2 regions of the Streptomyces sp. H27-D2 genome follow, and region 2 is predicted to be linked to the other one. Evidence: riboswitches for the same ligand, from Rfam matches in the RefSeq annotation. Region 2 holds a riboswitch; the other holds the start of a gene.
What was found. Region 2 has a riboswitch for cyclic di-AMP ahead of QMK28_RS13600 (transglycosylase family protein). Riboswitches for the same ligand answer to the same signal wherever they lie in the genome.

Region 1 (7,675 bases), on a different contig from region 2:
AGGTGCGCTCCGGCGACGAGGAACTGACCCGGATCACCGGCGCGCGTACGCCGAGCGGCGTCCCGATCATCATCGCGGCTCCGGCCGAGCCCGTTCGCCCCCGTGGCGCGGGTCCCGGTGCGGGCACCGGCCGTGCCCGTCGCAGCCGTCCGCGTGGCGCCGCCGGTACCGGCGCCCCGTCCGCGGGCCGTACCGGGGGCGCCTCCAGCGGTCGTGGCGGCAACTCGTCCGGCCGCGGTGGCAACCCGTCGGGCCGCAGCGCCAACGGCGGCTCCGGCGGTCGTCGGGCCTCGGCTGCCTGATCCGATCGCGGGTGGCTCGCTGCTGATCAGGTCCGGTTCTGACCGGGTCCGGTAGGGCGGCGGGTCGCTGGAGCGGCCGGACAGCGGAAGAGAGCAGCACAGCGGAACAGCATGGGAAGACCCCAGGTCGCCTTCGGGCGGGCTGGGGTCTTTCGCTGTGCCGGGGGGGCCGGAGGCCTGCGCCGGGGGCGGGATTCACCCGCATGGCACAAGCCGACTGGCCGCGCCCACCGCATACCGGCCAGCCTGAGAAGCAGTGCGGCGCCGGCAGCCGCGGAATCGACCGCGACCGCGGGCGGAGGGGTCAGGAGACTCAGGTGGGGAAGCGAGGAGGGGCGCACCGGGAGCGCGGCGGCGCACGGTCGGTCCTGCGCGCCGACGGTCCGCCGCGCTGGGTCGCCCACTGGCTGCCCGCCCTGCTCATCATCGGCGGCACGGTCTTCGACGTGGCGACGCCGATGAACTACACGGCCTCGCCCTTCTTCTCGGCCGCCCCGCTGGTGGCCGCCCCGCTGTGCTCGCTGCGCGCCACCCTGACGACCGGCGTCGCGGCGGTCGTCGCCACCTTCCTGCTGCTCTTCGCCCGCGGTCTCACCGACCACACCGAGTCGCTGACCGAGCTGGCCACCGTGGTGACGGTGGCCGGGCTGGCCATCGTCATCAACCGGCTGGTCCGGCGCAGCGGCCGGCGGCTGGAGTCGGTCCGTACGATCGCCGAGGCCGCGCAGCGGGCCGTACTGCCGACGCCCCCGGCCCGTATCAGCGGGCTGGCCGTGGCGGCGCGCTATGAGGCGGCGCAGGTGGACGCCAGGATCGGCGGCGACCTCTACGCGGTGCAGGCCACCCCGTTCGGCGTACGGCTGATCGTGGGCGACGTACGGGGCAAGGGCCTGGAGGCCGTGGAGGCGGTGGCGATCGTCATCGGGGCGTTCCGGGAGGCGGCGGAGCAGGAGCCGGACCTGGAGGCGCTCGCGGGGCGGCTGGAGCGCGCGCTGCGCCGGGAGGGCGGGCGGCGGGAGGGGCTGGACCAGTTCGAGGGCTTCACCACCGCCGTACTGGCCGAGATCCCGAACGGTGCGGAGGGGCCGGGCGTCTTGCGGGTGCTCAACCGGGGCCATCCGGCGCCGCTGCTGCTGCTCGCGGACGGCTCGGTGCGGGGCGCGGAGCCGTCCGCGCACGCCCTCCCGCTGGGCATGGCGGACCTGGGCGTCTGGCCGGACCGGGCGGACGAGCTGGAGTTCCCCGAGGGGGCCACACTGCTGCTCTTCACCGACGGGGTCACCGAGGCGCGGGACGGCGGGGGCGTCTTCTACGACCCGCTGGAGCGGCTGCGCGGGCGGACCTTCCCGGGGCCGGACGAGCTGCTGGACGGGGTGGTGGCCGATGTGGCGCTGCACACGGGCGGCGCGTCGACGGATGACATGGCGCTGCTCGCGCTGCGGAGGCCGGGGCGGCGCCGCGTGTGGACCGGTTGGGAACCGGGTGCGGAGCGGGTACGAGCTGTGCCGTCGGGGCCGGGGACGAGCTCCGTTCCGGCCGCGTGAATTCGCGCCTACGTTCCGTAACCGGCGGACGCGCCTCCGTATAACGACTGACACACGATCAGCGTCGAGCGGTTTCCCTCATGAGGTCAACTCGCCCCTATCCGCTACCTCATGCCCCACTTGGTCCTTGTCAAAGGCGGGACAGTTTCCGGTGAAGGCTTGGACTCCCGCCTCCCTGTCTATTAACGTTCGATAACGCAGCGCGGTCGTAACAGCCGCCACTAGAGACGGCACCGCGCGCAGTCGCCGAATCCCGCACCACAGCAGTACCGCACCGCCCAGGGAACCGGGGAACCAATCTTTGGGGTGAATCGGGTCGAACCTGACCCGTAGGAGACCTTCCTACTCCGAACCCGTCAGCTAACCCGGTAGGCGAGAAGGAAGGAAAGGAGAGCGCCCTCGTGGCGTCCAACAAGCCTGCCCCCGAGGCTACGTACAACCCGTTCGGCCCCTACGGCTCCCCCGCGGAGCCCGGCCTCGGGTACGGCGATCAGCCCCTGGGCGAGTGGAATCCCACCGAAGAGTCCATCGCCCCGGTGCGTGGCAGGCACCGCGTCGCCAAGCAGCGCGGTGGCGGTATGGCGCGCAGCGGCGCCGTTCTCGGCGTCGGCGTGATCGCGGCGGTCGGCGCGGGCGGCATGGCCACCGCGAAGGACAAGCCGCGGGTACCGATCTCCATGCCTGACCTCTCGACCGTCGCCGACAGCCTCCCGGACGCGAAGTCGCTGCCGGGCATCGGCGACTTGATATCCGACGGCTCCGACACGGACGTGAGCGCCGCCGAGCTGGCGACAGCCGCGGCGCCGCTCACCCAGGCCGGGCTCACCGACGCCGAGGCCGACAAGGGCGCGGACGCCGGCGAGGCCCTGCGCGCCCGCATCCTCCAGCAGGCCGACCAGCAGCAGGCCGCGGCGGACCAGGCGTCGCTCGACGCCTCCTCGCGCAGCGCCGCCGAGCAGGCCGCGGGCCAGGCGTCGAAGACGAAGTCGGACGCCGAGGCCAAGGCGAAGGCCGAGAAGGCCGAGGCCAAGCGCAAGGCGGAAGCCGCCGCGGAGAAGAAGGCCGAGGCCGAGCGCCGCGCCCAACTGGCCAAGAGCTTCGTCCTGCCGGTCGCCTCCTACACGTTGACGTCGAGCTTCGGCCAGGCTGGCGACCTGTGGTCCGCGAACCACACCGGCCAGGACTTCGCCGCCCCGACGGGCACCCCCGCCAAGGCGCTGCACAGCGGCACCATCAAGTCGGCCGGGTGGGCCGGCTCGTACGGCTACCGCATCGTGCTGCAACTGGATGACGGCACCGAGCTCTGGTACTGCCATCTCTCATCGATGGTGAAGACGTCGGGCCAGGTGAACACGGGCGACGTGATCGCCCGGGTCGGCGCGACCGGCAACGTCACCGGCCCGCACCTGCACCTTGAGGTACGGCCGGGCGGCAGCCCGATCGACCCGATGGGCTGGCTGCGGGAGCGCGGGCTTCAGCCGTAGGGCGGGCTTCGCGGTCGTGGGGCGGGCTTCGCGGTCGTAGGGCGGGCTTCAGCCGTAGGGCGCGAGCGCGGGGGGCGCGGGCCGGGATCTGCGCGCCCCCCGCTTCCACGCCTCGCGCCCCTCCCGCCACGCCCCTCCCACCGCGCTACGCCCAACTCCGTTGGTCACCATATGGAATAAAAGCCACGAACCGCGCGTTGGAAAAACCCATGACTGACACGACGAAAGAGATCGGCAACACGAAAAAGATCGGCAACCTCGACGTATTCCCGTTCACGCTCGGAGGCAATGTCTTCGGCTGGACGGCTGATGAGGCGCAGTCCTTTGACGTCCTCGACGCCTTCACCGCAGGCGGCGGCAATTTCATAGACACCGCAGACGTCTACTCGGCCTGGGTGCAGGGCAACTCCGGCGGTGAGTCCGAGACCGTCATCGGCAACTGGCTGGCGTCCCGCGGCAACCGGGCCGGCGTCGTCGTCGCGACGAAGGCGGGCGCGCACCCCGACTACAAGGGGCTGGCCGCCCCGACCGTCAAGTCGGCCGCCGAGGAGTCGCTGCGCCGCCTGCAGACCGACTACATCGACCTGTACTACACGCACTATGACGACCCGTCGGTCCCCGTCGAGGAGATCATCACGGCGCTGGACGACCTGGTGAAGTCGGGCAAGGTCCGCGAGATCGCCGCCTCCAACATCACCCCGGAGCGCCTCGAAGCCTCCCTCGCCTTCTCCGAGCGCGAGGGCCTCGCCAAGTACGTCGCCGTCCAGCCGCACTACAGCCTGGTCTCGCGCGACTCCTACGAGGGCGACCTCGCGGACGTCGCCGCCCGCCACGGCCTGGCCGCCATCCCGTACTACGGCCTCGCGTCCGGCTTCCTCACCGGCAAGTACCGTCCGGGCGCCTCCGTGGACAGCGCCCGCGCCGAGGGCGCCGCGAAGCACCTCGACACCGACCGCGGCCAGAAGGTCCTCGCGGCCCTGGACGAGATCTCCACCGCGCGCGGCGCCCAGGTCGCGACGGTCGCCCTGGCCTGGCTCGCGGCCCAGCCGACAGTCGTAGCCCCGATGGCGAGCGCCCGCACAGTCGAACAACTCCCGGCGCTGCTGGCCGTACCGGCGCTGAAGCTGACGGACGTGGAAGTGGCGACTCTTACGACGGCTTCCGCCTGAGGCCGGGGGCGGGGACCGGGGGGACTGGCCCCCGGCCCCCGGAGCGCGCGAGGCTCGCTCACCCCGCAACACGGAATGAGGCTGCCCGCCCCAACCGTGAGGCCGCCCCCAGCCCCAACCCATCAGACCGCGGCCGACTCCCGCCGGTCGACCGCGACCCACGACACGAGCGCGACCCCGCCCGCCACCGCGAACACCGCCGGCCAAGCGCCGAGCCGCTTCGCCAACGGATGCGACCCGGCGAAGCCGGCCACGTACAGCCCAGTGAGCGCGGCAGCGGTCCCGGCCCCCGCCTGCCGATTCCAAGCACGCGCGGCCACGACCCCGGCAGCCCCCAACGCAACCGCCCCGAGCGGCCGCTTCTTGGTCCACCGAGCCGCGCCGTACCCACCGATGAGCCCGCCCGCAGCCACTACGCCTGCCGGTATCCCAGCCATCTCTCATACCTCCACCTATGCCTGTACCGGCACGTTTGGGACAACTCCAGCCGACCCTACGCCCGAGACGCCGTGGCTCTGCACGGACTGGTGTGGAGTGCCCGACAACTTCAAGGCGGCGAATACTCCACACCTTGGTCACGCTCACGTCCCAAAACGGCTCAGATCCGAGTGCCGGACCGTTTCGCCTGGGCAGCCCGCCCGTGTGCCCACACCGATCTCGTACGACCGAACCGCCGTCGACCGCCTCGGCGCCCACCAACGTGGCCTGGCCACCCGCAGTCAGCTCATCGCCGCGGGTATGCCATCGGCCACCATCGCCAAGCGGACCCGAGCCGGCGGCCCCTGGCGACGACTGCTGCCGCACGTGATCCTGCTCAACTCCGGGGCCCCGGACCCGTACCAACTCCTGCTGGCCGCAGTCCTTTACGCGGCGGACCAGACGTATCCCGCGCGCTTGCTCTCGGGTGACACGGCCCTGCTCACCGGTACCGCCGCACTACGACTGAGGGCCCGCGCCGCAACGTTCGCCCGGGGCGGGGCCGGAGCCGGGTTGCCGGACCCCGCCGAACTCGTCCGGGTCCTCGTGCCGGGGGCCCGGCGGCTGACCGACACCGGGTACGTCCGCATCATGCGTACGAGGCGCTGGCCCGCTGCCCTGCGCGTCGAGGGCATCCCTTGCACCCGCGCTTCGCGCGCGGCTGCCGACGCCGCCGCACGCTGGGAGGGCGACCCGGACGCGCTGCGCGCGCTGCTCACCTCGACCGTCCAACGCGGTATCTGTCAGCCCGACGCTCTCCTCGCGGAACTGGCCGCAGCACAGCTCGGCTCCAACCCCACGGTGGCCACCGCCGCGGAGGATCTGGCGTCGGGTGTCGCTTCGGTCGCCGAGGCCCACGCCCGCGACCTCATCCGCCGCTCCGACCTCCCCGACCCGCTGTGGAACCCCGAGCTGCGCACCCCCACCGGCCGGTTCATCGCGCGGCCCGACGCGTACTGGCCGGATGCGGGCGTGGTGCTGGAGGTGGACTCCCTGGCTCACCACTTCCTCCGCGACGCTTGGCAACACACCCAGGAGCGTCGCCTGCGCATGGAGGGACACGGCCTGCGCGTCGTCACCGTCACACCAACCACCATCCGCCGCGACCCGGACCAACTCCTGCACACCCTCAAGACCGCCCTGGCCAGCGGCCTGCGCGCGGGTGCGCCGGCCGGGGTGAGGGTGCACGTCAGGTAGGACGGGGCAGCGGCTGGCGGGGGACTGCGGACGGGGTGTGGTGTATTCGACAACTTCAAGTTGTCGAATACTCCACACCCCGGCACGCCCGAAGGGGGTTATCACACGATGTGGGCGTTGCGGATCGCATTGACGAATGTTCGCCATGCTTCCGAGGAGAAGTCGAGCATCGGCCCACGCCGGTCCTTGGAGTCGCGGACCGATGCACCGCCGCTCCGGAAAGCCGCCTCCACACACTCGGTTCCGCTGCCCCCGCTGTACGAGGACTTGAACCAGGGGCCGTTGCCTCCCGCGTGTTGGCGGTTCTCCATCACAGCTCCTTGCCGACCCGTTCGATAAACGCCGCCGAAGCTGTGATGTCCAGCGCCTGCGCGCGTAGGTATTCGAACGCCAACCTATATCGCGCGAGCTCCGGCGGCTTCTCCATGAACAAGCCGCCGCCGATGATGTCCACGTAGACGACGTCGAGTGCTGCCGTGGGCCCACCCAGAACGACGAAGCTTCCCACTGCGGCCGCGTGTGCGCCGGCCTCGAACGGCAGGATCTGAACGGTCACTTGAGCGGTTCGTGCCCTCTCTTGGAGAGCCCGGAGCTGCTCGCGCATGGTGTCCTGGCCACCGACCATCCGCCGGATGACCGCCTCATCGATCACGGCCCAGATGTGGGGCGGATCTTCGCGCTGCAACAGTTCCTGACGCTTCATACGGATGTCGACCATGTGCGTCACTTCGTGCTCGGTGCACCGCATTTCGGAGGCGCGGTGCACCGCTTCCGCGTACGCGCGTGTCTGCAGAAGGCCCGGGACGTACATGCAGGCGTAGTGGTCCTCGCGAACAACCTCGTCCTCCAGCGTGAGCATGAGGTTCATGGATTCCGGGATGGGATCGGCGAGCGACCGCCACCAGCCCTGAATCTTCGCGCCTTTGGCCAGCTCCACGAGAGCCAGGCGCTCATCGTCGGACGCGTCGTAAGCACGGCACAGCGCGTCGATGGCGGGCCACTTGACCGTGCCCTCCTTCGTCTCGTACCTGCTCAAGGTGGCTTTGGAGATACCCACCAGCGCGCCGGCATCCTCCAGCGTCAGCCCCTTGCGTTCGCGGAGACGGCGCAGGTCGGCACCGAGCTGGCGGCGCCGGGTCGTTGGTCCAACAGCCATGGTTCAGAACCCTCCCAATCGATCGCCAAGAGCCTGCATGTCGGGGCGTAGCCGACACAAGAGAGCGCACGCCGGGGGCGTGAGCGCCTGCCCGCACGCCAAGCGACGGTGTTTGAGAGTTCCATTTTGGAACTCCCACTGCCACTCTATGAGGTGGGCCCATTACATTGCGCGATTATCGCGCTCCCTGCGGAGGGAACGAATCTCGTGGACATGTGTCAGTACGTTGTCCCACGCAAGGCGTGGGAGCTTCACTTTCTCGCTGAGCCGGAGGAAGTCTCCGCTCTCCGGCGGATCACCCGCCTCCGCTTGGAGGCCTGGGGACTTCACAACCTCATCGACGCTG
Region 2 (7,675 bases):
CGGCGGCGAGGTCGGGCACCTGGGCGTTGTCGCCCGCGGCCCAGACGTAGTCCGTGCCCTGCACCTGCAGCGTCGCGGCGGTGTCCACGTGGCCACGCGGGCCGAGCGGGAGGCCGTAGCGGGCGAGCACCGGGTTGGGCTTCACACCGGCGGTCCACACGAGCGTGTTGGAGTCGACCTCAAGGCCGTTCTTCAGCACGACGTGGCCGCCGACGCAGGACTCCATCGACGTGGAGAGGTAGACCTCGATGCCGCGCTTCTGGAGGTGTTCGAGCCCCCACTTGCCGAGCTCGGGGCCGACCTCGGGAAGAATCTTGTCCGCGGCGTCGACGAGCACGAAGCGCATGTCCTCGCGCTTGACGTTCGTGTAGTACTTGGCGGCGTCCCGCGCCATGTCCTCGACCTCGCCGATGGTCTCCGCACCCGCGAAGCCACCGCCGACGAAGACGAAGGTCAGCGCCTTGCGGCGGACATCCTCGTCGGCCGTCGAGTCGGCCTTGTCCAGCTGCTCCAGGACGTGGTTGCGAAGACCGATGGCCTCCTCCACACCCTTCATACCGATGCCGTTCTCGGCCAGGCCGGGGATCGGGAAGGTGCGGGAGACCGCGCCGAGCGCGACGACCAGGTAGTCGAAGGGCAGCTCGTAGGCCTCGCCCACGATCGGCGTGATCGAGGCGACCTTGCGGTCCTGGTCGATCGTGGTGACACGACCGGTGAGGACCTCCGCCTTCGGGAGCACGCGCCGCAGCGGCACCACGACGTGGCGGGGGGAGATGCTGCCGGCGGCAGCTTCGGGCAGGAAGGGCTGGTACGTCATGTACGAACGCGGATCGACGACCGTCACGGTCGCCTCTGCGTAACGCATCTTCTTCAGGATGCGCCGCGCCGCGTACAGGCCGACGTACCCACCGCCTACTACGAGGATTCGGGGACGCTCCGTGGTGCTCATGCAATCGAGTATCCAGCACCCCCAGGGGCATCGCTCGTGAGCCCCTTCACAAGCTGCTTCCCACCCTCTGCTACACTCCGCCGCCGCAGTGATCCAAAGCACAGCGCGGACCAGGAACCACAAGGCTTCCCGGGCCGTTGGACACCCTCACTGAGCAGTGCTTATCACCCCTCACAACACTGGACCAACGCCGCCGCGAGCCCTCTGTTCACACGCCCGAAACGGTCCCGCACCGGGCCCGGAGGGGCGCTTGGAACGTCATTCCAGCCATGAAGGCGGCAAAGTGCGGCCGACGGGCGTCTTTTTCATGTGAAGGAATTCACGAAGTTGCTCCGGCGGCCGGGTGAGCCGGCCCCCGCGAGGACCTTTCGCGGCCCCTGGAAGGGGTCGGTCCGGGGGGCCTGCGGGGGCTGGATCAGGTCGGCATCAGGTCCGCATCAGGTCCGCATCAGGTCCGCATCAGGTCGGCCGAGCGTCCGGCGAGCGGGCCGGACCGGCCTCCCTCAGGCGATGCTCCAGGCGATCCCGTCCAGAATGTCGTGCTCACTGACCACGACCTCCCGCGCGCCGCTGCGCTCCATCACCGAGAGCAGGATGAGCGCGCCGGCCGCGATCACGTCCACCCGGCCCGGGTGCATCACCTCGATCGCCGCGCGCTGCGCGTGCGTGGAGCTGAGCAGTTCGCCGGTGATCTCACGGACCCGGTCCAGCGGGATCCGGGAGTGGTGGTTCGCGGCGGAGTCGTACTCCTTGAGGCCGAGGGCGATCGCGGCCACGGTGGTGACGGACCCGGCCAGGCCGACCAGCGTGCCGGCCCGCGCGAGCGGGACGCTCTGCTCCACGAGGTCGAGCGCCGCCGTGATGTCGGCCTTGATCGCGGTGATCCGGCCGAGCGTCGGCGGGTCGACCCGGGTGCCGTCGGCCGCGGTCAGGTGCCGCTCGGTCAGCCGGACGCAGCCGATGTCCACCGAACGGGCGGCGTCCACCGCGCCGTCCCCGATCACGAACTCGGTCGAGCCACCGCCGATGTCCACGACCAGGTACGGCGGGGTGAGGTGGCCGGCCTTCAGCTCCTTGGTGGCGCCGGTGAAGGAGAACTCCGCCTCCTGGTCGCCGCTGATCACCTCAGGCTCGACGCCGAGGATGTCCACGACGCCCCGCACGAAGTCCTCGCGGTTCTCGGCGTCGCGGGAGGCCGAGGTCGCCACGAAGCGCACCCGCTCGGCGCCCAGCTCCTCGATGACGCCGGCGAACTCGCGGCAGGCGGCGAAGGTCCGCTCCAGCGCCTCGGGGGCGAGCCGGCCCGTACGGTCCACGTCCTGGCCGAGCCGGACGATGGTCATCCGGCGGTCCAGGTCCTTGATCTCGCCGGTCCGCGGGTCCGCGTCGGCGACGAGCAGCCGGATCGAGTTCGTACCGCAGTCGACGGCGGCCACACGGGTCACGGGGTGTCTCCTTCCATGGCGGCGGTCGGCGCGGTCACATCGGCGGCACCGTCACAGGCAGCGCCCTCGCCCCGGCCGACGCACGGGCCCTTGCGCCACCACTCGGGCAGCATCGCGATGGCCTCGTCGCCCAGTGGGTTCACGCCGGGGCCGGCCGCCAGCGAGTGGCCGACCAGGACGTGCAGGCACTTGACCCGGTCCGGCATGCCGCCGGCGCTCGGGAAGCCCACCAGCACCTCGATGGCGTCGCGGCGGGTGAGGTAGTCCTCGTGCGCGGCGCGGTAGGCCGCGGCCAGCTCGGGGTCGGTCGCGAGGCGGGCCGTCATCTCCTTCATGACGCCGTCCGCCTCCAGCGTGCCGATCGCGGACGCGGCCCGCGGGCAGGTCAGGTAGTAGAGGGTCGGGAAGGGCGTGCCGTCCGGCAGCCGGGGGGCCGTCTCGACGACGTCCGGATGGCCGCAGGGGCAGCGGTGCGCGATCGCGCGCAGACCACGCGGCGGGCGGCCCAGCTGCTCCTTGAACGCGAGGATGTCCGCGTCGCTGGGCGGGGTGGGATCGGTCTTCGGCGGGGGCGTGTCCATGAAGTCTTCCTGGTGCGAGTGATCGGGGTGATCAACCGGGTGCGCGGGGCGGCGAGCGGCGGCGGGGGTCAGCGAGCTGCGGGGGTCGGCGAGCTGCGGCGGGGGCGGCGAGCGGCGTAGCGGTCAGCGCCGCGCGTCGTCGGCGGAGTCGACGCCGTCCCAGAGGTCGGAGTACCAGGGGCGGTCGGCGGTGCCGTCGCCGGTGAGCCGCCTGCCGCGGCCGCTGCCGTCCACCACGGTGTAGCCCGTCTCACCGGGCCGTACGTAGTGCAGGTGCTCGCGCGCCTGCCGCTCCACGTACTCCGGGTCCTGCCAGCGGGCCTTCTGCTCGCGCAGCCGTTTGACCTGCTCGCGGGCCTGCTCGGCGAGCTGCCGCTGATCGGCGACCGCCGAGCGCTGCGAGATGTACTGGCGCATCGGGTAGGCGAGCGCGACCACCAGCGAGCAGACCACCAGCGCGAGCATCGCCGCCCGGCCGGTCAGCCGGCTGCGGCGCGGCGGGCGGGCGCGGTAGACCCGCGCCGCGGCCTGCTCACCGAGCGCCTTGAGCCTGGTCGCGGTGGAGAACCGGTCCGCGGCCACGTCGCCTCCCCTGGGGTCACATACGGACGCTGCGCTGCGTCCCGCTCTGCTCTGCACGGGTCTCACAAGTCTGTCGAGTCGGCCGAGCCCCGAACGCCGGCCGGAGTCCCGGCCGAGTCTACGGAAGCAAAGCGCCCGACCACGGTACGAAACCGTGGCCGGGGAGATGCGCTGAACCGCTGAACCCGCTGAGCCCATCCGGGCCCGCGGGTTCAGCGTCAACGCTCAGCGCCGCGGGCCGGTCAGCCCTTGAAGCGCGGGAAGGCGCTGCGGCCCGCGTACACCGCGGCGTCGTCGAGGATCTCCTCGATGCGCAGCAGTTGGTTGTACTTGGCGACACGGTCCGAGCGGGCCGGGGCGCCGGTCTTGATCTGGCCGCAGTTGGTGGCGACGGCGAGGTCGGCGATGGTGACGTCCTCGGTCTCACCGGAGCGGTGCGACATCATGCACTTGTAGCCGCTGCGCTGGGCGAGCTCGACCGCGTCGAGGGTCTCGGTCAGCGAGCCGATCTGGTTGACCTTGACCAGCAGCGAGTTGGCGATGCCGTTCTCGATGCCGCGGGCCAGCCGGACCGGGTTGGTGACGAAGAGGTCGTCGCCGACGATCTGGACCTTGTCACCGAGCTGCTCGGTGAGGGCCTGCCAGCCGTCCCAGTCCTCCTCGTTGAGCGGGTCCTCGATGGAGACCATCGGGTACGCCTCCACGAGCTCGGCGTAGTAGGCCGTCATCTCCTCGGCGGTGCAAGCCTTGCCCTCGAAGGTGTAGACGCCGTCGTCGAAGAACTCGGAGGCGGCGACGTCGAGCGCGAGACCGAAGTCCTGGCCCGGGGTGTAGCCGGCCTTCGTGATGGCTTCGAGGATGAGGTCGAGCGCCTCGCGGTTGGAGGCGAGGTTCGGCGCGAAGCCGCCCTCGTCGCCCAGACCGGTGGACAGGCCGCGCTCCTTGAGCACGCCCTTGAGCGTGTGGTAGACCTCGGCGCCCCAGCGCAGGGCCTCGGAGAAGGACTCCGCGCCGATCGGGGCGATCATGAACTCCTGGATGTCCACGTTCGAGTCGGCGTGCGACCCGCCGTTCAGGATGTTCATCATCGGGACCGGCAGGACGTGCGCGTTCGGACCGCCGAGGTAGCGGAAGAGCGGCAGGTCGGAGGCCTCGGAGGCGGCGTGCGCGACGGCCAGCGAGACGCCGAGGATGGCGTTCGCGCCGAGCGAGGACTTGTCCGGGGTGGCGTCCAGGTCGAACATCGCCTGGTCGATCAGGCGCTGCTCGGTGGCGTCGTACCCGACGAGCTCCGGGCCGATCTGCTCGATGACGGCGAGGACGGCCTTCTCCACACCCTTGCCGCCGTACCGGGCCTTGTCACCATCACGGAGTTCGAGGGCCTCGAAGGCGCCGGTGGAGGCGCCGGAGGGGACGGCAGCACGGCCGGTGCTGCCGTCGTCGAGGCCAACCTCGACCTCGACCGTGGGGTTGCCTCGCGAGTCGAGGATCTCGCGGGCTACGACGACGTCGATCGACGGCACGAGTGTCTCCTTCAGGCTGTGACATGTAGCTGTGAGATTCAGAAGAAAGTCTCTTGGCTCTTGCGGCATGAGCCTAGCCGCACCGGCGGGGTGACCGGTCGGTCGCCCGTTCAGCGAGACGGCGTCCCAGCGGAAAACCGAGCGGAAACCGAGCCGAATCCGCGCGAAAAAACCCTGACCGGATGCGCTCGGGGGAGGGCGCACCCGGTCAGGGGGTCTTTATGGGGTGATCAGTCCTGGACGGCTCAGACGGAGAGCTTCTGGCCCGGGAAGATCAGGTCGGCGTCGCCGCCTACGGTCGACTTGTTGTTCTCGTAGACGGACTTCCAGCTGGAACCGTGAGCGTCGGCGATCTTCGCGAGCGTGTCGCCCGACTTCACGGTGTAGTTGCCCGAGCCGGTGGACTTCTGCTGCGGCTGGACGGTCTGCGTCTCCGGCTTCGGCTGCGGCTTGGGAGCGGCCTTCGGCTGCGCCTGCTGCTGCGGGGCCTGCGGCTTCGGGGCGGCCTTCGGCTGCGCGGCCGGGGCGTCGCCCGAGCCACTGGTGTCGACGTCGGCAGCGGAGCCGCCGGCGGTCAGGTTGCCGGCGCCGGCGCAGGCCCAGGCACCCGGGCCCTGGAGGGCGAGAAGCTTCTCGGCTGCGGTGATCTGCTGGCCCTTGGAGGCCTGGTCGGCACGCGCGGCGTACTGGGTGCCGCCCGCTGCTGCCCAGCTGGAGTTCGAGAACTGGAGGCCGCCGTAGTAACCGTTGCCGGTGTTCGTCGACCAGTTGCCGCCGGACTCGCACTGGGCGACCTTGTCCCACGTGGAGACGTCGGCCGCGGAAGCCGAGGAGGCTCCCATCAGCGGCACGGCGATCGCGGCGCTGGCGACACCCGCGAGAGCGGCGACGCGGACAGCCTTGGAGGGACGGCGGTGCTTGCCCTTGGAAGTAAGCATTTTTCGTTTCCTCACCGACGCCTACGAGGTGAGCTGTCGGGTTCGGGCCATGTGAGTTGCCCGGCCGCGTGTGCTGACACACGTGGCTTCACCCCAAGCCTTCGGGCCCGTAACGCTGGGCCTTTCCGGCACTTACCTGGTTCCCCCGCTCCTGCCATCGGCGCTTGCGCGTCGACTACCCCTCGGACACCGGCAGGATTCGGCGTGGTGTTCGACGGTGCCCGCTGTGGCGAGCGGTCCGACCATAAACACGACCCCCGGGGTCATTTCAAACCCCGGCAGTTCGGGGGCATCGCCCCCTCTTGCCCCTCAGGAATGCACATCCGTGCAGGTGGGGGGCGGTCCGGATAGATCGGACAGTTGAGACTTGGCCAATTGTGGACGAGAGCCATGTCTCACTCGAACGAATCCGGACATACGGTCATCAACTACCCTGGTTTCTGGCTCAGATCGAGCTGCTGACCAGGGCGGATGAGGTCCGGATCGGAGCCGACCACCTTCGCGTTGGCGTCGTACAGCGAAGACCAGCCGCCGTGCACGTCCTGCCGCGCCGCGATGGCCGAGAGGCTGTCGCCGGAGCGCACCGTGTAGCCGCCGCCCTGGAGCCCGCCCGCGCGCTCCGCGCCGCCGTCCCGCGAGGCGTGCCGCCCGCCGGAGCGGTCGAAGTCCGCGACGTCGCCCGCCTCCTCGTCGGAGCCGCTCGCGTCCGTGTCGCCCCGGTGCTTGCCCGCGGCTGCGGACTCGCTCCGCTCGACCGGGCCCGGGATGGAGGTGGGGTCGTCCGCACCCTTCGACGCGCCCGGCGCGGGGGTCTTCTCGGCGTCGCCGCCGGCGCCCTGGGCGCCGGCCTGAGACTCGCCCTTGGCCTTGGCTTTCGCCTTGGCCTTCGCGGCGTCGCTCGCGTCACTGTCCGGGGTCGCCTTGCCGGTCGCCCCGTCCGAGGGCTTCGCCGACTTCGCGGCGTCCGGGGCGGCGGTCGCGTCGTCCGAGGCGCCGTCCGTGGGCTCCGTGGACGGGCGCGTGGTGCTTCCCGGGTCGACGTCGGGCGCGGCGCCGTCGGCCAGCAGTCCGCCGTTCACCGCGCAGCTGGGCCAGGCGTCCGGCCCCTTGTCGCCGAGGATCGCCTCGGCGACCGAGATCTGCTGGGAGCGGCTGGCCAGGTCGGGGCGCGGCGCGTACGACGTGCCCTCGTACTGCTTCCACGTCTCCAGCGTCAGCTGCAACCCGCCGTAATAGCCGTTGCCCCCGTTGGAGCTCCACATCCCGCCGCTCTCGCACTGCGCGACGCGGTCCCAGGTCGATGCGTCGGCCGCGTGCGCGCCGGTGGCGCCGAGCAGCGGCATGGCTATGCTCGCGCCGGTCACCCCCGCCGCGACGACGATGGCCGGAGCCTGACGGGGGCGGCGGTGCTTACCGTTCCCGGTGCGCATGCGGTTGCCTTTCGAGCGGCGAGTGTGAGTTGTCGGTAGAAGGTAGTCGGGGCGTCCGGCTGTCACAAGTCGATGTAGTGGAGATCACGCGAAGGTCACGCAGTTGACAATCTGTCACCTTTTCTCGGGGGTGAACTCAACCGGCAGTGACCGCAGTCCGCGCATGATGAGCCCGCCGCGCCAGCGCAAATCATCAGTTTCCGCCGCGAGCCGCAGGTCGGGGAGGC

Region 1: it holds a riboswitch for cyclic di-AMP, as region 2 does, so the genes downstream of both, QMK28_RS17965 (M23 family metallopeptidase) here and QMK28_RS13600 (transglycosylase family protein) in region 2, are expected to answer to the same signal.

The regions. Positions count from the first base shown of each region.
Region 1 is NZ_JAYMZR010000043.1:34,967-42,641, reverse strand. Features, by position in the region: gene QMK28_RS17975 (DEAD/DEAH box helicase) at 1-302, shown strand, start outside; gene QMK28_RS17970 (PP2C family protein-serine/threonine phosphatase) at 620-1,846, shown strand; cyclic di-AMP (ydaO/yuaA leader) riboswitch at 2,081-2,236, shown strand; gene QMK28_RS17965 (M23 family metallopeptidase) at 2,248-3,330, shown strand; gene QMK28_RS17960 (aldo/keto reductase) at 3,540-4,499, shown strand; gene QMK28_RS17955 (hypothetical protein) at 4,622-4,936, opposite strand; gene QMK28_RS17950 (hypothetical protein) at 5,142-6,173, shown strand; gene QMK28_RS17945 (DUF397 domain-containing protein) at 6,275-6,484, opposite strand; gene QMK28_RS17940 (helix-turn-helix domain-containing protein) at 6,484-7,329, opposite strand; gene QMK28_RS17935 (ATP-binding protein) at 7,543-7,675, shown strand, end outside.
Region 2 is NZ_JAYMZR010000028.1:20,681-28,355, reverse strand. Features, by position in the region: gene QMK28_RS13625 (NAD(P)/FAD-dependent oxidoreductase) at 1-949, opposite strand, end outside; gene QMK28_RS13620 (Ppx/GppA phosphatase family protein) at 1,453-2,394, opposite strand; gene QMK28_RS13615 (DUF501 domain-containing protein) at 2,391-2,975, opposite strand; gene QMK28_RS13610 (FtsB family cell division protein) at 3,099-3,557, opposite strand; gene eno (phosphopyruvate hydratase) at 3,800-5,080, opposite strand; gene QMK28_RS13600 (transglycosylase family protein) at 5,326-6,018, opposite strand; cyclic di-AMP (ydaO/yuaA leader) riboswitch at 6,022-6,191, opposite strand; gene QMK28_RS13595 (LysM peptidoglycan-binding domain-containing protein) at 6,447-7,448, opposite strand; gene QMK28_RS13590 (cytochrome P450 family protein) at 7,563-7,675, opposite strand, start outside.